3 regions of the Dactylosporangium sp. NPDC000555 genome follow, and region 3 is predicted to be linked to each of the others. Evidence: predicted binding sites of a transcription regulator. Region 3 holds the regulator's gene; each other region holds the start of a gene.

What was found. Region 3 encodes HrcA, which represses chaperone genes, less so after heat shock. Its sites were predicted from a motif close to GGTTNGCACNCTCNNNNNGAGNGTGCNAACC; they were not measured.
Region 1: a site for HrcA is predicted at 1,860-1,890, ahead of groES (co-chaperone GroES). Genes of this name have one in related genera too.
Region 2: a site for HrcA is predicted at 5,148-5,178, ahead of groL (chaperonin GroEL). Genes of this name have one in related genera too.

Annotation. Positions count from the first base shown of each region.
Region 1 covers NZ_JBEPDB010000001.1:371,925-379,756, reverse strand. The annotation lists gene groL (chaperonin GroEL) at 1-1,362, opposite strand, end outside; gene groES (co-chaperone GroES) at 1,471-1,779, opposite strand; gene ABT297_RS01945 (THUMP-like domain-containing protein) at 1,969-3,174, shown strand; gene ABT297_RS01940 (hypothetical protein) at 3,134-3,880, opposite strand; gene ybaK (Cys-tRNA(Pro) deacylase) at 3,898-4,377, shown strand; gene ABT297_RS01930 (DUF1707 SHOCT-like domain-containing protein) at 4,382-4,666, shown strand; gene ABT297_RS01925 (ABC transporter ATP-binding protein) at 4,700-6,424, opposite strand; gene ABT297_RS01920 (ABC transporter transmembrane domain-containing protein) at 6,424-7,832, opposite strand, start outside.
Region 2 covers NZ_JBEPDB010000023.1:44,402-52,233, reverse strand. The annotation lists gene thrC (threonine synthase) at 11-1,279, shown strand; gene ABT297_RS16820 (GNAT family N-acetyltransferase) at 1,665-2,675, shown strand; gene paaN (phenylacetic acid degradation protein PaaN) at 2,742-4,433, shown strand; gene ABT297_RS16810 (cold-shock protein) at 4,696-4,899, shown strand; gene groL (chaperonin GroEL) at 5,353-6,975, shown strand; gene ABT297_RS16800 (GNAT family N-acetyltransferase) at 7,157-7,832, shown strand, end outside.
Region 3 covers NZ_JBEPDB010000005.1:75,866-83,697, forward strand. The annotation lists gene ABT297_RS05790 (histidine triad nucleotide-binding protein) at 1-127, opposite strand, end outside; gene ABT297_RS05795 (16S rRNA (uracil(1498)-N(3))-methyltransferase) at 1,313-2,011, opposite strand; gene dnaJ (molecular chaperone DnaJ) at 2,266-3,393, opposite strand; gene hrcA (heat-inducible transcriptional repressor HrcA) at 3,420-4,442, opposite strand; gene ABT297_RS05810 (DUF4870 domain-containing protein) at 4,627-5,283, shown strand; gene hemW (radical SAM family heme chaperone HemW) at 5,333-6,529, opposite strand; gene ABT297_RS05820 (enoyl-CoA hydratase-related protein) at 6,673-7,449, shown strand; gene ABT297_RS05825 (VldE C-terminal domain-containing protein) at 7,507-7,832, shown strand, end outside.

The DNA.
Region 1 (7,832 bases), on a different contig from region 3:
CTGGGCGATCCACCGCAGCGGCTCGACCAGGGCCTTGCGCACGATGGAGACGCCGACCTTCTCGTCGCCGGTGAGGCCGAGGTCGCCGTCGAGGACCGAGACGATCTGCGCCAGAGCGGCGCCGCCGCCCGGGACGATGCCCTCCTGCACCGCGGCCTTGGTCGCGGAGATCGCGTCCTCGATGCGGTGCTTGCGCTCCTTCATCTCGATCTCGGTCGCCGCGCCGGCCTTGATGACCGCGACGCCGCCGGCGAGCTTGGCGACCCGCTCGTTGAGCTTCTCCTTGTCCCAGTCGGAGTCGGAGGCCTCGATCTCCTTGCGCAGCTGCTCGACGCGCCCGGTGACCTCGGACTGCTCGCCGCCGCCGTCCACGATCGTGGTCAGGTCCTTGCTGACCACCACGCGGCGGGCGGTGCCGAGCTGCTCCAGGCCGACGCCCTCGAGCTTGTAGCCGAGCTCGGGGGCGACCAGCTCGGCGCCGGTCAGGATCGAGATGTCCTGCAGCATCGCCTTGCGACGGTCGCCGAAGCCGGGAGCCTTGACCGCGACGATCTTGAACGTCTTGCGGATCGCGTTCACGACGAGGGTCGACAGCGCCTGGCCCTCGACGTCCTCGGCGATGATCAGCAGCGGCTTGTTGTTCTGGACGATCTTCTCCAGGAGGGGCAGCAGCTCCTCGATGGCGGAGATCTTCTGGGTGGTGACGAGGACGTACGCGTCCTCGAGCACCGCCTCCTGCGCCTCCGTGTCGGTCACGAAGTGCGGGGAGATGAAGCCCTTGTCGAACTGCATGCCCTCGGTGACCTCGAGCTCGGTCGTGAGGGTCGAGCCCTCCTCGACCGTGATGACGCCGTCGCGGCCGACCCGCTCCATCGCCGAGGCGATCAGGTCACCGATGGTGGCGTCCTGCGCGGAGATGGTCGCGACCTGCGCGATCTCGGTGTGGCTCGCGACCGGCGTGGCCTTGCCCTTGAGCGCGTCCACGACCGCGGCCGTGGCCGTGTCGATGCCGCGCTTGATGCCGGCCGGGTTGGCGCCGGCCGCCACGTTGCGCAGGCCCTCGCGGACGAGCGCCTGGGCCAGGACCGTGGCGGTGGTCGTGCCGTCGCCCGCCACGTCGTTGGTCTTGGTGGCGACCTCCTTGACCAGCTGGGCGCCGAGGTTCTCGTACGGATTGGCGAGCTCGATCTCCTTGGCGATCGTCACGCCGTCGTTGGTGATGGTGGGGGCACCGAACTTCTTGTCCAGGACGACGTTGCGCCCCCGGGGGCCGAGCGTGACCTTGACCGTGTCGGCCAGGTGGTTGACGCCGTGCTCCAGCAGGTGGCGCGCCTCGTCGGAGAAGCTCAGGATCTTCGCCATGCTTATGGATTCCCTTCAAAGCGACACCGCCCCGGCTGCCTCGCGCCTGCGCACGGGTCCGGGGCGGTGGCCACTGCTTCTAGTGTGATGCTTCTAGTTGAAACGCGGTCACTTCTCGATGACGGCGAGCACGTCGCGGGCCGAGAGCACCAGGTACTCCGCGCCGGCGTACTTGACCTCGGTGCCGCCGTACTTCGAGTAGATGACGGTGTCGCCGACCTTGACGTCGATCGGCACCCGGTTGCCCTTGTCGTCGATGCGACCGGGGCCCACCGCGATGACGGTGCCCTCCTGGGGCTTCTCCTTCGCGGTGTCCGGAATGACGATGCCCGAGGCGGTGGTCGTCTCAGCCTCGTTGGCCTGGACCAGGATGCGGTCCTCGAGCGGCTTGATCGCAACCTGCGTCGCGGTAGTCACGGGCATACCCTCCTGGGGTATCGAGCTTGCTATCGGTGCCCGGTGAAGCCGTCGTCGCGGGTGCCGGCTCCGGCCGGGTTTACTGGCACCCTCGACTGGAGAGTGCTAATCGGAGATTATGTCGGCGGCTAGCACTCCGTCAACTAGAGTGCCAGACACGCCGCGAAATCACCCCGGGATAATCGCTGGGTGGAGCTCGACGATGTGCAGGCCCTGGAAACCGAGGCCGGACGGGCCGCACTCGAGGCGGCGGCCGCCCTGCCCGACGGCGACCCGCTCGCCGCGGCCTCGGCGCTGCGCGCCCGCGGATTCGCGCCGGCCCTGGCCGCCGCCGCGCTGACCCAGGCCGCGCTGCGCCGCCGCGCGGCCACGAAATTCGGCGCGGACGCCGCCGTGATGCTCTTCACCCGCGCCGGGCTCGAGCAGGCGACCCGGGCCGCGGTCGCGCGCCGCCGGGCCGCCCGGCTGGCCGCCGCGGGCGTGCGCCGCGTCGCGGACCTGGGCTGCGGTGTGGGCGCCGACACCATCGCGTTCGCCCGGGCCGGGCTGCGGGTGCTGGCCGTGGACGCATCCGCCGCCACCGCCGCCGTCGCGGAGGCCAACGTCCGCGCCCTGGGTCTGGCGGATTCGGTACTCGTGGAGACCCGCGACGCCACCGAGGTCCCCCTCGACGCCGTCGACGCCGTGTTCTGCGACCCGGCGCGCCGCACGCCGGGCGGCCGGCGGGTGTTCGACCCGCGCGCGTACTCGCCGCCCTGGGACTTCGTCACCGGACTGCCCGGCCGGGTGCCGCACACGGTGCTCAAGCTCGCCCCCGGCATCGACCACGCCCTGCTGCCCGCCGGCGCCGAGGGCGAGTGGGTCTCGGTGGACGGCGACGTGGTCGAGGCGGCCGCGTGGTGCGGGCCGCTGGCCGCGGCCCCGCGCCGGGCCACCGTGCTGCGCGGCACGGACGCCTTCGAGCTCACCGGCTCCGGCGACGAGCGCGCCCCGGTGGGCCCGGCCTGCGCCCACCTCTACGACCCCGACGGCGCCGTGGTCCGCGCCCACCTCGTGGCCGAGCTCGCGGCGCAGCTCGACGGAGTGCTGCTGGACCCGACGATCGCCTACATCACCGCGGCCTCGGCGACACCCACCCCGTTCGGCCGCCGCTACGAGATCCTCGACCGGCTGCCGATCGCCCTGAAGAAGCTGCGGGCCGCGCTGCGCTCGCTCGACGTCGGGTCCGTCCAGATCCTCAAGCGCGGGTCGGCCCACAACGTCGAGGACCTGCGCCGGCAGCTGCGGCTCGAGGGCTCCCGCCCCGCGACGCTCGCGCTGACCAGGATCGCCGGGGAGCCCGCCGCGCTGCTGCTCACACCAGCGGATGGCCCAGGCGGCGCTGCAGGTCGTTGAGCACGTCGTCGGCGAGCAGGTCGGGCGGGCGCGTCCCGAGGTGGCCGAGCAGGTGGCGGCCGGTGTCGCGGCACATCTCGTATGTCAGGCGGTCGTTGAGCCAGCGCAGCCACTCCACGATGTCGTTGACGTAGAAGGCGACGCTCTGCTCGGAGTTGCGCTGCCGGCGCTCCTCGGCGACGACCAGCAGCGCCGCCGCCAGGCGCTTGCGCGGGAAGTCGTGCCCGGCCAGGGCGTCGGCGAACGCGTCGGCCCGGTGCCGCGGTGCGGTCGGCGACACCGTCAGCTTCGCGAACGGCGGCTCGCCGGCGGTCCACACCTGCGCGCTGCGGGGCACGAACTCGGGCTCGAGGACGACGTCGACGCGGGAGGCGTGCCCCGGGTCGTCGACCGCGATCAGCACGCGCGGGCTGTGGCTGTTCACCTTGGTGACGTACCGCGAAAGCCCGGTGCCCTCCTCGACGCAGAACTTCGCGTCCGGCAGCTTCAGCAGCCCGTCGAAGACCAGCCGGCCGACCCGCGGCCCGGCACCCTGCCACAGCCGCACCCGCACCATCCCGACCTGTGGCCGGGCCGCGATGCGCACGTGGTGCTCGGTCGCGGTGACCGCCCCGTCGCCGTCGAACACCGAAAGGTCCACGCCGTTCGTCGCGCCGAGGAACAGGTGGCCGTGGCCGAGGTACAACTGGACCGCGCCGATCTGCATGTCGCTATTGTGGGCCAGTGGCGAGCAAGGGCACCCCGGCGACCGCACTGCTGACGCGCGCGAAGATCGCGTTCACCCCGCACACCTACGAGGTCGACCCCCGCGCGGCCTCCTACGGCGAGGCCGCCGCCGAGGCGCTGGGCGTCGATCCCGCGCGGCTGTTCAAGACCCTCGTCACCGCGGTCGACGGGCAGCTCACCGTCGGTGTGGTGCCGGTGTCGTCCTCGCTGGACCTCAAGGCGCTGGCCGCCGCGGTCGGCGGCAAGCGCGCCGCGATGGCCGAGCCGTCCGCCGCCGAGCGCGCCACCGGCTACGTGACCGGCGGCATCTCCCCGGTCGGCCAGCGTTCCCGGCTGCCGATCGTCATCGACGACACCGCGTCGCAGCTGCCCACCATCTACGTCTCGGGCGGGCGGCGCGGACTGCAGATCGAACTGGCCCCCGCCGATCTCGTGCAGGTCACCGGGGCCACCCTGGCGCCGATCGCGGCACGCTGACAGCATGGTCGCTGTGCGGGCATCCAACGAGGACCGGCAGCGCGTGATCGCGGCCCTGCAGCGGCACACCGAGGCGGGGCGGCTCACCCTGGACGAGTTCTCCGACCGGGTCGGCATCGTCTACGCGGCCAAGACGATCGACGAGCTGCGCGCCGCGATCGTCGACCTGCCGGCGCTGGCCCCCGCCGCGCCGCCGGCTCCGCACGGCGACCGGCAGCTGCTGCTGACGTTCGTGCTCGCGATCCTGGCGGTGGCGCTGCTCGGGACGGTCTACACGCTGTTTCATTAGGGACTATCTGGTCCCGTGCCACTTCACTAGGGACTATCTGGTCCCGTGCCACGAGCGCCACAGCGCCGCGTAGGCGCCGCCGGCCTCCACCAGCTCGTCGTGACTGCCGAGCTCGGTGATCCGGCCGTCCTCCACGACCGCGACCCGGTCGGCGTCGTGCGCGGAGAAGAGCCGATGCGCGATCGCGACCACGGTCCGGCCCTCCAGCGCGCCGGCGAGCGAGCGCTCCAGGTGGCGGGCCGCCCGCGGGTCGATCAGGGACGTTGCCTCGTCGAGCACCAGCGTGTGCGGATCGGCGAGCACCAGCCGCGCCAGCGCCAGCTGCTGGGCCTGCGCCGGGGACAGCGCGAGGTCGGTGGTGTCCAGGCCCTTGGGCAGCGCCAGCGCCCAGTCCAGCGCGTCGACGGTGGCCAGGGCCGCGCACAGCTCCTCGTCGGTGGCCCCGGCGCGGGCCAGGGTCAGGTTGTCCCGCAGGCTGCCCAGGAAGACGTGGTGCTCCTGCGTCACCAGCGCTACGTGGCCGCGCAGCTCGTCCAGCGGGAGTTCGGTCAGCGGCACCGCGCCCAGCTCCACCGAGCCGGCCCGGGGCGCGTGGACCCCGGCCAGCAGCCGGCCGAGCGTCGACTTGCCCGCCCCCGACGGGCCGACCATGGCGAGCCGCTCGCCGGGCCGGATCGCGAGGTCGACGCCGTGCAGGACGTCGCGGCCGGCTACATAGGAGTACCGCACGCCCTTCGCCACGAGCTGCTCGTCGACCGGCTGCGGGCCGCCCGCCGGCACCGGTTCGGCCGCCGCGGTGCGCACGCCGACCAGGCGCGCGAAGGAGGCGAGGCCGAGCTGCAGCTGGTCGAAGTACGACAGGACGCGGTCCAGCGGGTCGATGATCGCCACGAAGTACAGCACCGCGGCGGTCACCTGCCCGACCGTCGACCAGCCCTCCGCCACGAACCACCCGCCGGCGACCAGCGTCACCGCGGCCGGCAGCGCGTAGCCGAACTCGGTGACCGGAAACCAGACCGTGCGCAGCGACAGGGTGTATCTCGCCGCCGCGTAGGTCCCGGCGAGGTGCTCCTGCGTGCGCTCGATCCGGCGCCGCCGCAGCCGAAGTGCGTCGACGGTCCGGGCGCCCTCTACGGTCTCGGTCAGCCCGTCGGTGAGCCGCGCGTACGCCGCCCCCTCGCGCAGGTAGCCCGCGGTCGCGCGGCGGAAGTACCAGCGGGAGACGAAATACAGCACCGGGACCGCGACCAGGCCCGGCAGCAGCAGGATCGGCCCGACCAGCGCGATGGCGCCGAAGGTGAGCAGCATCTGCAGCACCCCGACCACGATCGCCGGCAGCGCGCTCTGCACCGACTCCGAGGTCTGCGAGACGTCCCGCGAGGCCCGGCTGAGCAGGTCGCCGGTGCCGGCACGCTCCACGGTGGACAGCGGGATCGCGAGCACCCCGTCGACGAACTCCTCACGCAGCCGGGCGAGCGCCAGCTCCGCGAGCTGCGCGGCGGCCAGCCGGGCGTAGCGCACCAGCACCGACTGCGCGACCACGAAGCCGGCGATGGCCAGCGCGATCCGGTCGACGGTCCAGGTCGTGGTGCCGGCCGCGACCCGCTCCACCAGCGCGCCGAGCAGCGGCGGCGCGGCCAGCCCGGCCACCGCGGCGGCCAGGTGCAGCGCGAGCACCAGCGCGAGCCGCCCGGGATGGGCGGCGAACAGGCCGCGCAGGTATGCGCGCACCTGCGCCGGTCCGGCGATCGGCAGCATCAGTCCTCCCCGCGGGTCACGGCGGCTGCGTACTCCGGGCAGATGTCCAGCAGCTCGCGGTGCGGCCCGGTCGCGGCGACCCGCCCGTCGGCGCCGACGAACGCGACGGTGTCGGCCCGGTCGAGCAGCAGCGGGCTGGTCGTGCAGACCACGGTCGTGCGCCCGGAGCGGGTCGCCGGCAGCCGCTCGGCGATGCGCGCCTCGGTGTGCGCGTCGACCGCGCTCGTGGGCTCGACGAGCACCAGCACCGGCGGGTCGAGCGCGAGCGCCCGGGCCAGCCGCAGCCGCTGCTGCTGGCCGCCGGAGAAGTCCCGCCCGCGCTCGGCGATCTCGGTGTCGAGGCCGTCGGGCAGCGCGTCGACGATGTCCCGCGCCGCCGCCGCGTCCAGCGTCGCGCCGCCGCCGACCTCGTCCCGCAGCGGGCCGCGGAACAGCCGCCCGTCGTTGTCGGCGAGCACGATCCGCCGCCGCACGTCCTCCAGCGCCATTTCCCGCAGCGGTACCCCGTGCAGGCGGGCCGAGGAGCCCGGGGCGAGCAGCGCGATCCGGTCGGCGATGGCCGCCGCGTCCTCCGGGCGCACGGCCGCCACCGCCGTGAACCGGTTCTCGCGCACGACCAGTCCCGAGTCTGGGTCGTCGAGGTCGCCCGGCTCCGGCGGTACCGTATCCGGGGGATCCTGAAGATCCGGCTCGATCCGCAGCAGGTCGACCACCCGCCGCGCGCTCACCAGGCCGCGCGTCACCTTGTCGGCGAACTCGGTCAGCGTCCGCAGCGGCGCGATCAGGAACGCCGCATACGCGTAGAACGCGACCAGCTCGCCCGGCGTGATCCGGCCCGCCACCGCGAACCGCGCGCCGAGCCACGTCACCAGCGCGACGAAGCACCCGGGCAGCAGGATCTGCGCCGCCTCCAGCATCGACTCGACCCGGGCGACCCGAACGCCGGCGGCGCGCACGCGCTGGGACTCGGCGCGGTACCGCGCGGAGAACACCGCCTCGCCCCCGACCCCGCGCAGCACCCGCAGCCCCGCCACGATGTCCGCGGCCCGCCCGGTGAGCGCCCCGGCGAGGTCGCGCTGGTGCCGCCGCCGGTGGTGCAGCGGACGCAACAGCAGCCCGACCACGGCGACCAGGATCGGCACGCCGATCACCACCACCAGGCCGAGCGGCACCGACACCCGCAGCAGCAGTGCGGAGACGACCACGATCGCCACGACGGCGCCGCTGCCGCGCGCGGTGATGTCGATCGAGTACCCGATGTGGTCGAAGTCGGTGGTGCCGATGCTGACCACCTCGCCCGTCGCCACCCGCCGCGACAGCGTGGCCCCGAGCCGCGTCGCGTGGCGCACCGTCACCTGCATGGTGCGGAAGCCGGCGCCGAGGAAGTTCGAGACCGCGAACCGGTGCC
Region 2 (7,832 bases), on a different contig from region 3:
GGCCTCCGCCATGACCTCGACGCTCAGCGTCTTCACTGACTCCCCGGCCCGCAACCTTGTCTGCCGGGGGTGTGGGGCCACGTTCCCGCTCGCCGCGCAGCACGCCTGTTATGAGTGTTTCGGCCCCCTCGAGGTGGGCTACGACCCCGCGGCGCTGGCGTCGGTGACCCGCGAGCAGATCGAGGCGGGACCGAAGAACATCTGGCGCTACGCGCCGCTGCTGCCGGTCGGCGTCGACCCGCAGACCCGCGTCACGCTCGACCCGGGGCTCACCCCGCTGGTCAAGGCCGACGGGCTGGGTAAGGAGCTCGGCTTCACCGCCCAGCTGTGGGTCAAGGACGACTCGGCCAACCCGACGCACTCGTTCAAGGACCGGGTCGTCTCCGTCGCGCTGACCGCGGCTCGGGCGCTTGGCTTCACGCGGTATTCCTGCGCCTCCACCGGTAACCTCGCCAACTCCGTCGCCGCGCACGCGGCCCGGGTCGGCGTCCCGTCGACCGTGTTCATCCCGGCCGACCTGGAGCCGGGCAAGGTTGTCATGACCGCGGTGTACGGCGGCGAGGTCGTCGCGATCGAGGGCTCCTACGACGAGGTGAACCGGCTCTGCTCGGAGCTGACCGAGACCGACGAGTTCGAGGACACCGCGTTCGTCAACGTCAACGTCCGGCCGTTCTACGCCGAGGGCTCCAAGACGCTCGGGTATGAGGTCGCCGAGCAGCTCGGCTGGCGCATCCCGGCCCAGGTGGTCATCCCGATGGCCAGCGGCGAGCTGCTCACGAAGGTCGACAAGGCGTTCGCCGAGCTGGTCGAGATCGGGCTGGTGCCGAACACGCCGTGGAAGGTCTTCGGCGCCCAGTCGGCCGGCTGCAACCCGATCGCGAAGGCGCTGCACGACGGCGTCGACGACATCACCCCGGTCAAGCCGACCGGCATCGCCAAGTCGTTGAACATCGGCGACCCGGCGGCCGGCGTCTACGCCCTGGAGTCGGTGCGCCGCAGCGGCGGCTGGATGGAGTACGCGGACGACGACGAGATCCGCGCGGGCATCCAGCTGCTGGCCCGCACCACCGGCGTGTACGCCGAGACGGCCGGCGGCGTGACCACCGCGGTGCTCAAGAAGCTCGTCGAGTCCGGCCGGCTCGACCCGAGCGCCGAGACGGTCATCTTCAACACCGGCGACGGGCTCAAGACCCTCGATGCGGTGGCGGACCTGGTTGGCCCCACCCATCGGGTGAAGCCGTCGCTGAAGTCGGCGCGGGAGGCCGGCCTGCTCGGATGATTTTTTCGGGCGATGCGATTACCGAGCGTTCAGATTGAGAGAGCGCTTCCACGCTTGGACGAGGGATGGATCGTCCGATTGGTGGAGATGATCGACACTGAGCGTAACCGATGGTGCGCCGTGCGTTCAGTGGTGGACTTGACGCCTTAAGACCCGAGCGCCAGGATGCTCGGTGCGGGAGGACGTGTCGCCGCGAGGCTCGAGCCGATTAGTCGGTGGGAGCCCGCGACCACAACACCGGAGGTGTTGGCGAGCGTCCTCTCGACCATTTCCGGAGCCTGTCCAGATCCCCAGCCGGACCTTCGTTCCGGCCGATCGCCCTTTCCGGCCGATCGCCGACATAAATGGATTGCCGGGCTCTGGTGCGCGGGGCGACCCTGAGGGTATGGCCCAATCCCCGTTCGAGATCGTCGAGGTGCGCGCCGATGACCCGGCGGCGATCGACGCGGCATTCGAGATCGGCAACGACGCGCTGCGCGTGGACCTGCCGGATTTGCCGGAGAACTGCCGATACCAGCACGACATGAGCTTCACGGTGCCGCCGCCGTGGGATGAGCGGCACGTGTTCCTGGCGATGGATGGTGACGTACCGGCCGGGACCGTCAAGCTCGACCTGCCCCGCCACGACAACCTGGACAAGGCGCACGTCGAGGTCCGGGTCCGGCCCGCGCATCGGCGCCGGGGGATCGGCCGCGCGCTGTACCGGCACGCCGCGGGCGTCGCTCGGACCGCCGGCCGCACGAGCCTGCTCGGGTTCAGTGCCTCGCGCCCCGCGCCGCGGGGGTTCGCCGAGGCGTTCGGGGCGAGCAACGGGCTGACCGAGGCGAGGCGCCGGCTGCTGCTGGCCGGTCTCGACGAGGGCGCGGTCGACCGCCTGTATACCGACGGTCTGGCCCGGTCCGGCGGCTACGCCGTCGTGCAGTGGTGCAACGAGCCGCCGGAGGAGTACCTCGAGGACCTCGCCGCGCTCGACAGCTCGTTCCTGGTCGAGGCGCCGACGGGGGAGATCGACTACGAGCCGCAGAAGGTCGATGCCGAGCGGCTGCGGCGCCAGCACGAGGTGTTCACGCGGTGGGGCTTCCGGGCGTATCAGACCGGCATGGTCCACGAGGCGACCGGCCGGCTCGTCGCCTGGACCGCGATGCGGGTGACGAAGAGTGTGGACTGGCACGCCTCGCAGATGATCACGCTGGTCCACCCCGCGCACCGCGGGCGCCGGCTGGGCGTCGTGGCGAAGGTGACGAACCTGCGCTTCCTGCGCGCGCAAGAGCCGGCGGTGACGACGATCGACACGTTCAACGCCGTGGAGAACTCCTACATGATCGCGATCAACGAGGCCATGGGCTTCCGCTTCGCCGAGCTCTGGTCCAACTGGCAGGGGCCCGCACCCGAGTAGGGCTGCCCGCCCGCGGGAAATCGCGGGATCGTCGGCGGCTCCGCCCGGCGGTGGCAGGATGGCGCCATGGAGAACTCACACCCCATGTTCGCCAGCCACGCCGACACGCTGGAGCGAGCGCTGACCGCGATCGCCGAGCGTGCGTACTGGTCCAACTACCCCGAGTCGCCGAGCCCCAGGATCTACGGCGAGCACGCCGCCGCCGAGGGCGAGGCCGCCTTCCGCGCCTACCTGGGCGCCGACTTCCCGCTCAAGGACCAGCCGGGCATCACCGGCTGGGTGTCGACCGAGCGCTCGCCGTTCGGCGTCGCGCTCGACGTGCGGTACCCCCACCTGGATCTTGATCTTGCCTTTGCCGCGCTCGCCGAGGGCATGCCGGCGTGGCGCGCGGCCGGCCCGCAGACTCGCGCCGGCGTGTGCCTGGAGATCCTCGCCCGCCTGCACCGGGCCGCGTTCGAGCTGGCCAACGCCGTGCACGCGACCACCGGCCAGGCCTTCGTCATGGCCTTCCAGGCCGGCGCGCCGCACGCGTTCGACCGTGCGCTGGAGGCGGTCGCCTACGCCTACCGGGAGATGACCCGCACCCCGGCCACGGCCGACTGGGAGAAGCCCGCCGGCAAGGGCCAGACGCTGCACATGTCGAAGACCTTCCATGTCGTACCGCGGGGTGCGGCCCTCGTCATCGGCTGCAACACGTTCCCGACGTGGAACTCCTACCCTGGCCTCTTCGCGTCCCTGGCCACGGGCAACCCCGTGATCGTCAAGCCGCACCCGCGCGCCGTCCTGCCGCTCGCGATCACCGTCAAGATCGCCCGCGAGGTGCTCGCCGACGCCGGCTTCGACCCCAATCTGGTGCTGCTGGCCGCCGAGGCCCCCGGCGAGGGGCTGGCCAAGACCCTCGCGCTGCGCCCCGAGGTCCGCATCATCGACTTCACCGGCTCGACCGAGTTCGGCGACTGGCTGGAGGCAAACGCCCGCCAGGCCGTCGTCTACACCGAGAAGGCCGGCGTCAACACCGTGGTGATCGACTCGACGGACGATTTCGCCGGGATGTGCCGCAACATCGGGTTCTCCCTGGTGCTGTACTCCGGTCAGATGTGCACGACCCCGCAGAACATTCTCGTCCCGGCGTCCGGCGTCGCCACGAACGAGGGGCACAAGAGCCTCGACGAGGTGGCGGGCGGCATCGCGGCCGCGGTGGGCGCGCTCACCGCCGACGCCGCCAAGGGTGTCGAACTCACCGGCGCGATCGTCAACGACGGCGTACTGAAGCGGCTCGAGAGAGCCGGCGCGGTCGGCGAGGCGGTGCTCGAATCATCAGACGTTTCGCACCCCGCGTACGAGGGCGCGACCGTGCGTACGCCGCTCATCCGGAAACTCGGCGTGAGCGACGCGCAGACCTACGGGACGGAGTGGTTCGGGCCCATTTCCTTCGTTGTCGCCACCGATTCCACGGCGGGCAGTTTGCGGATCTTCGCCGACACCGTCGGCAAGAAGGGCGCATTGACCGCCTCGGTGTATTCGACATCGGACGAGGTCCTGGACGCGATGGAAGAGGCCGCTTTACTTGCCGGTGTGCATTTGTCAGTCAACCTTACCGGCGGGGTCTTCGTGAACCAGTCGGCGGCGTTTTCCGACTTCCACGCCAGTGGCGCCAATCCGGCGGCCAATGCCGCGCTCACCGACGGGGCCTACGTGGCCAGCCGCTTCCGCGTCGTACAGTCACGCCGTCACGTGTGTAGCGTCCAAGGTTACTAACACGTAGTCGCCGGGCAATGTTTGACTCTGCAAGGAAACGCGTGGAGAAGGCATGCCCGGCGACCTTTTCGAACTGCATGATTCGTGACCTTGCTGTCCGATTTGGGCCTGTCGGGGCTCGGGTTACCTCGTGTACCGTGCGGTTCGGTCGTCGTTCCCTCGCCGGAGCCACCCCCGGAGCCGGCGGCTGTGGTCGAGACCCGGGGCTGGTCCCCACAGCCAGCCGAATGACGCAGCAGGACCGAAGTAGAGGAAGTGCACCGTGGCACAGGGCACCGTCAAGTGGTTCAACAGCGAGAAGGGCTATGGCTTCATCGCGGTCGACGGGGGGCAGGACGTGTTCGTCCACTTCTCCGCGATTGAGATGGACGGCTACAAGTCGCTGGAAGACGGACAGCGCGTCGAGTTCGAGATCGCGCAGGGCCAGAAAGGCCCGCAAGCGGAGCAGGTCCGCCTTCTCGCCTGACCAAGTTCCGCATTCACCCCACCGGGGCACCGTCCTCATTGACGAGGAGCGGTGCCCTGCGTCTTTTCCGGAATTCTGGCGCGATTCGCGGGATCATCGCGTGATTGTTGATCTTTGAGTGATTTACGCCAATGTCATCCCTTTTGGGGCCCCGGCGGGGGCGGTCGTCGAGTTGATCTTGCCGGGTGGCCACCTTGCGCGTCACCCCGGGTTTGCTTGCACTCGACCAGCCAGAGTGCTAAACAAGGACTTGGCACTCGCAACCGGTGAGTGCCAATGGTCGGGGCGGTGCAGTCCTCCGGTGGGCAACCATCGCGAGGCTGGTCGTCGCGGGCTCATCCGGCCCGACCGCCGGGGATCCGGCTGGGTCCTCGAAGGTGCGAAAGCAGGCGGTGAGCCGCAGGCCCCACGTGGGTCGAGGCGAATCGTGAGTGTCCAGGAGGACAACGCCGAATGGCCAAGATTATCGCGTTCGACGAAGAGGCGCGCCGCGGTCTTGAGCGGGGTATGAACACCCTCGCCGACGCCGTCAAGGTGACGCTTGGCCCGAAGGGCCGCAACGTCGTCCTCGAGAAGAAGTGGGGCGCGCCCACCATCACCAACGATGGTGTGAGCATCGCCAAGGAGATCGAGCTCGAGGACCCGTACGAGAAGATCGGCGCTGAGCTGGTCAAGGAAGTCGCGAAGAAGACCGACGACGTCGCCGGTGACGGCACGACGACGGCAACCGTGCTGGCGCAGGCGCTGGTCCGCGAGGGCCTCCGCAACGTCGCCGCCGGCGCGAACCCGATCGCCCTGAAGCGCGGCATCGAGGCGGCGGTCTCGTCCGTCGCCGACGAGCTGGCCAACCTGGCCAAGGACGTGGAGACGAAGGAGCAGATCGCCTCCACCGCCTCCATCTCCGCGGGCGACTCCACGGTCGGCGAGATCATCGCCGAGGCGATGGACAAGGTCGGCAAGGAAGGCGTCATCACCGTCGAGGAGAGCAACACCTTCGGCCTCGAGCTCGAGCTCACCGAGGGCATGCGCTTCGACAAGGGCTACATCTCGCCGTACTTCGTGACCGACACCGACCGGATGGAGGCCGTCCTCGACGACCCGTACATCCTGATCGTCGAGTCGAAGATCTCCGCGGTGAAGGACCTCCTCCCGGTTCTGGAGAAGGTCATGCAGTCGGGCAAGCCGCTCGCCATCATCTCCGAGGACGTCGAGGCCGAGGCCCTGGCGACCCTCGTGGTGAACAAGATCCGCGGCACCTTCAAGTCGGTCGCCGTCAAGGCCCCCGGCTTCGGTGACCGTCGCAAGGCGATGCTGACCGACATCGCGATCCTGACCGGCGGTCAGGTCATCAGCGAGACCGTCGGCCTCAAGCTGGAGAACGCCGACCTGTCCCTGCTCGGCCGCGCCCGCAAGGTGGTCGTGACCAAGGACGAGACGACCATCGTCGACGGCTCCGGCGACGCTGACGCGATCAACGGCCGGGTCTCGCAGATCCGCGCCGAGATCGAGAAGAGCGACTCGGACTACGACCGCGAGAAGCTGCAGGAGCGGCTGGCCAAGCTGGCCGGCGGCGTCGCGGTCATCAAGGTCGGCGCGGCCACCGAGGTCGAGCTCAAGGAGCGCAAGCACCGCATCGAGGACGCCGTGCGCAACGCGAAGGCGGCCGTCGAGGAGGGCATCGTGCCCGGCGGTGGCGTGGCCCTGGTGCAGGCCGGCAAGACCGCGTTCGAGAAGCTGGACCTGGTCGGCGACGAGGCCACCGGCGCGCAGATCGTGCGCGTCGCGCTCGACGCCCCGCTGCGCCAGATCGCCGTCAACGCCGGCCTCGAGGGCGGCGTCGTCGTGGAGCGTGTCCGCAACCTGGACCCCGGCCACGGCCTCAACGCGGCGACCGGCGAATACGTCAACCTGCTGGCTGAGGGCATCATCGACCCGGCCAAGGTGACGCGTTCGGCGCTGCAGAACGCCGCCTCCATCGCGGCGCTGTTCCTCACCACGGAGGCCGTGGTGGCGGACAAGCCGGAGAAGGAGAAGGCCCCGGCCGGTGCGCCGGGCGGCGGCGACATGGACTTCTGAGTCCAAGCCTCTCGTCAGGGCGGGTCGACCTCCGGGTCGGCCCGCCCTTTCGCATCCCCACGCCGCCCGCGCACCACGCTTGCGGTGCGCATCTTGCGGAGCGTAGCTGGCTCGTTTCGTTTTCTTCACATCCGTGCGACGAGGGCGCTTGCCAGGGCAAACAGTTCGATATGTTGACCAAATGATCGTGGATCTCCAGGACGTTTCCGCAGCGGAGGGGCTGCTTGCCCGGGCACTGGACCTGCCGGAGGATGCCGCCGAGGCGGGCAGTCTCGTCGCGCGGCTCGCGGCGCCTCCGGCCGGGCGGCTCGTCGCGCGCCTGGGCGCCGCCGACGGCAGCGGCGTCGTCTTCGCCTCGATCAACGACTCCGACCCGGGGCTCGGCCACATCGAGCTGCTCGCCGTCCTGCCGCAGGCCCGGCGCCGGGGCCTCGGCTCCGCCCTGGTGCGCGCCGCCGAGGAGCGCTTGACCGCCCTCGGCGCGGACCGGGTCCGCCTCGGCGGCAATCCGCCGTGCTACGCGTGGCCGGGCATCGATGTGCGGTACACCCCGGCGGTCTGCCTGGCCCGCAGGGCCGGCTACGAGCTCTCGGACACGGCCTGGAACATGACCGCGGACCTGGCGCTGTCCAGCCCGGAAGCCCCCGGCGACGAGGCCCGCCTGGAGGTGTCCGGCGTGAAGGTGCTTCCGGCCGGCCCCGACGCCCCCGACTGGGTGCGCTCGATCTGGGGCGACGGCTGGGCCTGGGAGGTCGAGCAGTCGCTGGGCCGGCGCGGTGCCGGCTGCTACGTCGCCGTGCGGGACGGGGAGATCCTGGGCTTCGCCGCGTACGGTGCGAACCGCCCGAGCTGGTTCG
Region 3 (7,832 bases):
TCACCAGCACATGGACCGGCGCCTTGGGCGCGATGTCGCGGAACGCCAGCGTCGTGTCGGTCTCGTGCACAACGGTCGCCGGGATCTCGCCGGCGACGATGCGGCAGAAGAGGCAGTCACTCGTCACGAACGCATCTTAGGTGGTCGCAGCGGGTCGATCTTAGCGGTTGTTCAGGCACCCGCACGTCGGCGTGCTCGGCCCACCTAGCCGACGACATCACCGTGCACCTGGACGCCGGCTACGACTCCAACACCGCCATCCAGCCGGCAGCCCTGGACCCTCTACCGCTTGGACACCAACCCCGTCCGCCAACCATGAAGCACACCTATTTGCGCATCCTCTCATCCCAGGGCGGATACACCGGCGGTCCATGGGGACAGCGGTTGCTTGTTCCCGCCTTTCGGAGCATTCGGCGGAAATGTCGCCCGGCCGCGCGCGCGGCATTGTCGAAATACGACCGCGATGCGCCGGCCGCCGTATATTGCCGCCAACCATTCGATGCGTTGCCGGGGCGGCGCGGCCGGCGCAGCTGTGGCGTGGATACGCGACGACCCCTCGGGACAGGACCAGGCCGCCCGGCGCCGTTCGCCTGACGCGGCGCGGGATCGCAGTCGTTTGCCGCAACGCTGCTCGCTGGACGTTGTGCCTGTTCAGGCGGCGTGACCGGCGGAGGCGGCGAGGGCGGCACCGGCCTGCGCACCGAGCCGTCCCCCTGGTCGCTGACCGCCGGCTGTGTGTCACCGCGCGCGCGGCGGAGCTTCTCGGCGTGCCGTCTGGCCAGGCCCCAGTCTCGATGCCGCGCATGCTCCCGGCGGAACTGCTCATTCGCCGGAGAATAACGACGTGACCTGGTTCGGTCACGCATGGCAGCCAACTCCGCCCTTGAAAACAAACCCAGCTGCCCCATGTATGTAATTATCCCAGAACCCGACCGAAACCACCGCCCCGAACGGCAGTCCATAATGTCAAATGGTGCACCTCAGCTGTGACTACACCTTCGAGCGTCCCGACGCCGAGTCCGAGGCTATGGTGGTGAGGCACTGGCGGAGGGACGGTCCGGCTAAGGCGCTCGTCGACCCGTCGGCCGCGCACACCGGGCCCGGCATCTCGTCGCCGACCCGGAGACGATGATCGCCGCGGGCCAGACGGTTGCCGCCCGCCGCACGATGGGCCCAGGCGTGCACGAGCACGAGGGCGAACCGTGGTGGCAGGGCGATAGCTATACCCGCGCAGTCCCGCAAGGCCGGCATCGCCGCCCGCCCGCCACGGCGTGGAGTGGATGATGGGCCTAACCTCAAAACGCTGCCGGGGTCACCAGCGGCCGAGTCGCACGGACAGGGCCGAGACCGCGGCGGCGCCGGCCGTCGACGTGCGGAGTACCTCACGGCCGAGGCGCACCGGCGTGCCTCCGATCGACGCCAGTTCCTCCGGGGCCACGCCGCCCTCGGGCCCGACCACCAGGGTGATCTCCCCGGTGGCGGGCAGCGCGACGGCGGACAACGGCTCGCTCGCCTCCTCGTGCAGAACGAGCACCGTGCCGGTCAGTGCGAGCTGTCGCGTCGAGCGGGCCTCGGTCACCTCCGGCAGCCACGGGCGGCGCGACTGCTTGACCGCCTCGCGTGCGGTCGAACGCCACCGCTCCAGCGGCTTCGCGTCCCGCCACCGGGCCACACTGCGGGCGGCCTGCCACGGCACGATCCGGTCCGCGCCGACCTCCGTCAGCAGTTGTACCGCCAGTTCGCCCCGCTCCCCCTTCGCGATCCCCTGCACGACGGTGATCGACGGGTCGGCGGGAGGTACGTGCTCGGCGGGGTCGAGGGCGAGATCCAGGGCACCCTTGTGCGCGGCGAGCACAATGCCACGGGCCAGGCCGCCCCGGCCGTCACAGAGCAGCAGCGCCTCGCCGGCGGTGAGACGCTGGACGTTGGCGGCGTGATGGCCCTCGGCGCCGGCCAGGGTGAAGCGGTCACCGGAGGGCAGTTCGTCGACGAGGAAGAGCGGCGGGCTCATGCCGAGCCCTCCGCTTCGCTCCGGCCGCGGCGTGAGCTAAACCTGCGCCCCTGGCGAGCGGCCCCGACGCTCCGCACCGGACCACTCACGCCGAAACCTCCGCCTCGCCCCGGACGCGGCACGCGCCAAACCCGCGCCCCCCGGCGAGCGGCCCCGACGCTCCGCACCGGACCACTCACGCCGAAACCTCCGCCTCGCCCGGACCGCTCATGTGGGACTCGCGACACGTCGGCCGCTACGGGGGGCGGACGCGGTCACGCGTGGCCGTTGAAGGCGTCGCGCATTCGGGAGAAGAAGCCGCCCTGCTTCGACAGTTCGGCGACCTCCTCGCCGCGGCTGCGGGCGAACTCGCGCAGCAACCGCTCCTGCTCGGGCTCGAGCCGGGTCGGGGTACGCACGTCGAGGTGGACGTAGAGGTCGCCGCGGCCGGCGCCGCGCAGGTGGGGCACGCCCTTGCCGCGGATGCGCAGCGTGGAGGTCGGCTGGGTGCCAGCCTTCACGTCGACCGTCTCCTCGCCGTCGAGGGTCTTGATGGTCAGCCGCGTGCCGAGGGCCGCGGCGGTCATCGGCACGGTGACGCGGCAGTGCAGGTCGTCGTCCTTGCGGGAGTACACGTCGTGCGGGCGCTCGTGGATCTCGACGTAGAGGTCGCCGGGCGGGCCGCCGCCGGGGCCGACCTCGCCCTGCTGGGCGAGGCGGATGCGCATGCCGTCCTCGACGCCGGAGGGGATCTTCACGGTCAGCGAGCGGCGGGTGCGGACCCGGCCGTCGCCGCCGCAGGTCGCGCACGGGTGCGGGATGGTCGTGCCGAAGCCCTGGCAGGCCGAGCACGGGCGGGCCGAGACGACCTGGCCGAGGAAGGTGCGCTGGACCGACTGGACCTCGCCGCGGCCCTGGCAGATCTCGCAGGTCTGCGGGTGGGTGCCGGCCGCGGTGCCGGCGCCCTGGCAGGTGGTGCAGATCACGGCGGTGTCGACCTGGATCGGCGCCTCGACGCCGAACGCGGTCTCGTGCAGGTCGAGGTCGAGGCGCAGGATCGCGTCGGCGCCGGGCCGCACCCGCGGGCGCGGCCCACGGGCGGACTGGGTGCCGAAGAAGGCGTCCATGATGTCCTGGAAGCCCACGAACGCGCCGCCCGCCGGGCCTCCGGCGCCGCCGCCGTTGGGGGCCAGCGGATCGCCGCCCAGGTCGACCATCTCACGCTTGCGCGGGTCGGAGAGGACCTCGTACGCGGCGTTGATCTCCTTGAACTTCTCATGCGCCGACGGGTCCGGATTGATGTCCGGGTGAAACTCGCGGGCCAACCGACGGTAGGCCCGCTTGATCTCATCGGCCGTGGAGTCCCGCTTGACGCCGAGAATCCCGTAATAGTCCTTCGCCACTGAGTCCTATGCCCCTGAGATAGATGTCAACTCTGTGCCAGCAGGTCGCCGACGTAGCGTGCCACGGCGCGCACGGTCGCGATGTTTCCGGGGTAGTCCATGCGGGTGGGGCCGAGCACGCCCATCCCGCCGACCACCATCGAGCCGGGCCCGTATCCGGTGGCCACGATGGACGCGGTCCGCAGGTCCTCGATCTCGTTCTCATCGCCGATGCGCACCCGCGTGATGCTGGGCTCGACCTCGCCGAAGAGCTTGAGCAGGATGACCTCCTCCTCGAGCGCCTCGAGGATCGGCCGCAGCGAGCCCTGGAAGTCCAGCAGGCCGCCGCGGGCCAGGTTGGCGGTGCCGGCGAGCGCGATGCGCTCCTCGGTCCGCTCGACCAGCGTCTCCAGCAGGACCGTCGAAAGGGCCGTCATCGGCGGCCGCAGGCCGGGTGCCGCCTCCTCGATGAGCGCCAGCACCAGCGGCGGAGTCTCGGCCAGCCGCTGGCCGACCAGCTTCTCGTTGATCACCCGGCGCAACTCGGTCACGTCGTCGGCGAGGATCGGGCCGGGCAGGTCGACCAGGCGCTGCTCCACCCGGCCGGTCTCGGCGATCATCACAACCATGATCCGCGTGGTGGAGATCGGCACCAGCTCGAAATGTCGCACGGTCGCGCGCGACAGGCTCGGATACTGCACCACGGCGACCTGCCGGGTGAGCTGGGCGAGCAGCCGGACGGTGCGATGGACCACGTCGTCGAGATCGACCGCGCCGATGAGAAACCGCTCGATCGCCCGGCGCTCGGCCTGGCTGAGCGGCTTGACCCGGGAGAGCTTGTCGACGAACAACCGGTAGCCGGCGTCGGTGGGCACCCGGCCCGCACTGGTGTGCGGCTGCCTGATATACCCCTCCTCCTCCAGCACCGCCATGTCGTTACGGACCGTCGCCGGGGAGACCCGCAGGTTGTGCCGCTCGACGAGGGCCTTGCTGCCTACCGGTTCCTGAGTGGCGACGTAGTCCTCGACGATGGCGCGCAGCACTTCAAGCTTCCGCTCGTCAAGGGCCATGGCACCTCCTCGAAGACTGGCACTCCCAACTAGTGAGTGCCAGTCTACGTCAGTCGCGCCTGGGCACGCGATGATCGTTTGGCGCACGATAGACGGTACGGCCGCTGGACCGGGCAAAACTTGTCCAAAAGAAGTCATGTCGTGTCGCTGGCGTCACTTGATCGATGCACCTACCGTGGCCACCATGAGTGAACCACCTCGCCCCCCGGGGGAATACGGCTCGCCGTCGGACCCCAACGCCGGGTACCCGCCCCAGCCGCCCGTGTCGGGCGGCGGTTACGCTCCGCCACCGTCGAGCGGCGGCGGCGCCTACGCCCCACCGCCCACGTCCGGCGGGGGCTACCAGCAGCCGGGGTACCAGCAGCCCGGGTACCAGCAGCCGGGCTATGAGCAGCCCGGGTATCAGCAGCAGGGGTACCAGCAGCCCGGGTACCAGCAACCCGGCTACCAGCAGCAGGGGTACCAGCAGCCCGGATATCAGCAGCAGGGTGCGTACGGCGCGCCCGGCGGTGCCCCGGTCGGCTACGCCAACAGCGACGAGAAGACGTGGGCGCTCATCGCCCACTTCGGCGGCATCCTCGGCTTCATCCCGCCGCTCGTGGCGCTGCTGGCCAAGGGCAACGAGTCGCCGACGGTCAAGGCGCACGCGAACGAGGCCCTGAACTTCCAGATCACGTGGGGCATCATCCTGTTCGTGGGAGCGCTGCTCTCCGTGTGCACGTTCGGCCTCACGCTGATCGTGCCGTGGGCCGTGATCGTCGTCTTCGCGATCATCGGCGGCATGAAGGCCAACAACGGCGAGCTGTACCGCTACCCGATGAGCTTCCGCTTCATCAAGTAAGGCTCACAGTCCGACTGAGGGCGGCCCCCGCGACGGGGAGCCGCCCTCATCACGTCAGGGCGCGGGCCACGCCATCGGCGAGCAGCCGCCCGCGCAGGGTGAGCACCGCCCGGCCGGCGTCGAACGCGGCCGGCTCGAGCTGCCCGTCGGCGAGGCAGTCCCGCGCGCCGGCCAGCCCGGTCGCGTCGAGCACGGACAGCGGCAGGCCGTCGGCGAGGCGGATGCGCAGCAGGACGTCCTCCATGCGGCGTTCGTCCGCCGTCAGCAGCTCACGGGCCTGCCCCGGCGACGCCGAGTCCGCCAGGCGCGCCGCGTAGGCGTGCGGGTGCTTGACGTTCCACCAGCGCACGCCGCCGACGTGGCTGTGCGCGCCCGGGCCGAGCCCCCACCAGTCGCCGCCCCGCCAGTAGAGCTCGTTGTGCCGGCACGGCGAGTCCTTCGACCAGTTCGAGACCTCGTACCAGGCGAAGCCGGCCGCGGCGAGCGCCTCGTCGGCGGCGATGTACCGGTCGGCGGCGACGTCGTCGTCGGGGTACGGCAGCTCGCCCCGCCGCATCCGGGCGGCCATGCGGGTGCCGTCCTCCACGATGAGCGCGTAGGCGCTGACGTGGTCGACCCCGGCGTCGATCACCGTGCGCAGCGAGGCGGCGAAGTCCTCCGGGTGCTCCCCCGGCGTACCGTAGATCAGATCCAGGTTGACCCGGTCGAACCCGGCGGTCCGGGCCTCGGCGGCGACCTGCGGCGGGCGTCCCGGGGTGTGCCGGCGGTCCAGCACCGCCAGCACGTTCGGCGCGGCCGACTGCATGCCGAGCGAGAGCCGGTTGAAGCCGGCGGCTCGCAGCTCGCGCAGCGCCGCGAGGTCGACAGACTCGGGGTTGGCCTCGGTGGTGACCTCGGCGCCGGCGGCCAGGCCCCAGGTGCGGTCGATGCCCTCCAGGATGCGCCCCAGCTCGGCCGGGGGCAGCAGGGTCGGCGTGCCCCCGCCGAAGAACACGGTGTCGACGCGCGGCGGGCGGACCACCTTGGCGGCCAGGGCCAGCTCGTCGAGCACCTGCTCGGCGTAGCCGGCGCTGAGCACGCCCTCGCTCGCCGTGTAGGTGTTGAAGTCGCAGTACCCGCAGCGGCTGGCGCAGAAGGGCACGTGCACATATACGCCGAAGCCCGACCGCCCGGCACCGTCGGCGACCTCGTCGGGCAGCGCTCCGTCGCGCGGCATGGGCTCGCCGTCTGGCAGTGTTCCGGGCATGTCACCAGTGTCCGCGAGGCGGCGATTCGCGGCAAAGGAGGGCGACTCACCAGTCTCCGCGAGCCGGAGACCCGCGGCAAAGGAGGGCGGCCCCGGCGGCCGAACTACTGCGATCTTCGGGCAAGGGGCACTAATGTGCCCGCATGTCTCTCGTGCGGTCACAAACCGAGCGGGGCGTGGCGACGCTCACCCTCGACAGCCCGGCCAACCGCAACGCGCTGTCCACGGCCCTGATCGAGGAGCTGCTGGCGGCGCTGGCGGCGGCCGAGAGCGACGACGCGGTCCGCGCGGTCGTGCTCACCCATACCGGCCCGGTCTTCTGCTCCGGCGCCGACCTCAAGGAGACCGCGGCCGCGTTCGGCTCCGGCCGGCCGCCGGTGGGCCGGCTCGGCGAGGTGCTCGCCGCGATCTGGGAAAGCCGCAAGCCGGTCGTCGCCCGGGTGGCGGGGCCGGCCCGCGCGGGCGGCCTGGGGTTGATCGCGGCCGCCGACATCGCCGTGTGCAGCACCGCCGCGACGTTCGCGTTCTCGGAGGTCCGCATCGGGGTGGTCCCGGCGGTGATATCCGCCACAGTGCTGCCGCGGCTGTCCGCGCGGGCCGCCGCTGAGCTCTACCTGACCGGGGCTACGTTCGACGGAGCGCGGGCCGAGCGGGTCGGGCTGGTGACCGCGGCGGTGGACCCGGCCGAGCTCGACGCGGCGGTGGAGGGCTACCTTCGTGACCTGGTCCGCGGCGCGCCGGGCGCGCTGGCCGGCACCAAGGAGCTGCTGCGGCGACGCACATCCGACACGTTCCGTGATGAGATCGCGACGATGACCGAGCTGTCCGTCGGATACTTCGGATCCGCCGAGGGCATGGAGGGCATCATGGCGTTCCGGGAGAAACGGGACCCGAATTGGGTTCCGGACGGTGCTTTCTGACGCCGTGGGGTGGCGCCGGGCACGTACGCTGTTCGACCTGAGCGACGAGAGGTGACGATGCGTGGTCGAACACTGGTGATGGTCGCGGTCGTAGCCGCCGTCGCCGTGGCGCTGAGCGCCTACGTCGTGATTCACAAGCTGGGCGACAACATCCCGCTGCGTATCCCCACCCTCGGCAAGTCATGCGTGGTCAACGCCGGTAACGCATCGGTCAAAGCCGTCGGAGACGGCTCCGGCGAGGTCGGGCTCGACACGGAGCAGCTGGCCAACGCCGCGACGATCACCGCGATCGGGCTCACCCGCAAGATCCCGCACCGCGGGCTGGTCGTCGCGCTGGCCACCGCGTGGCAGGAGTCGAAGCTGGAGAACCTCCCCGATGGCGA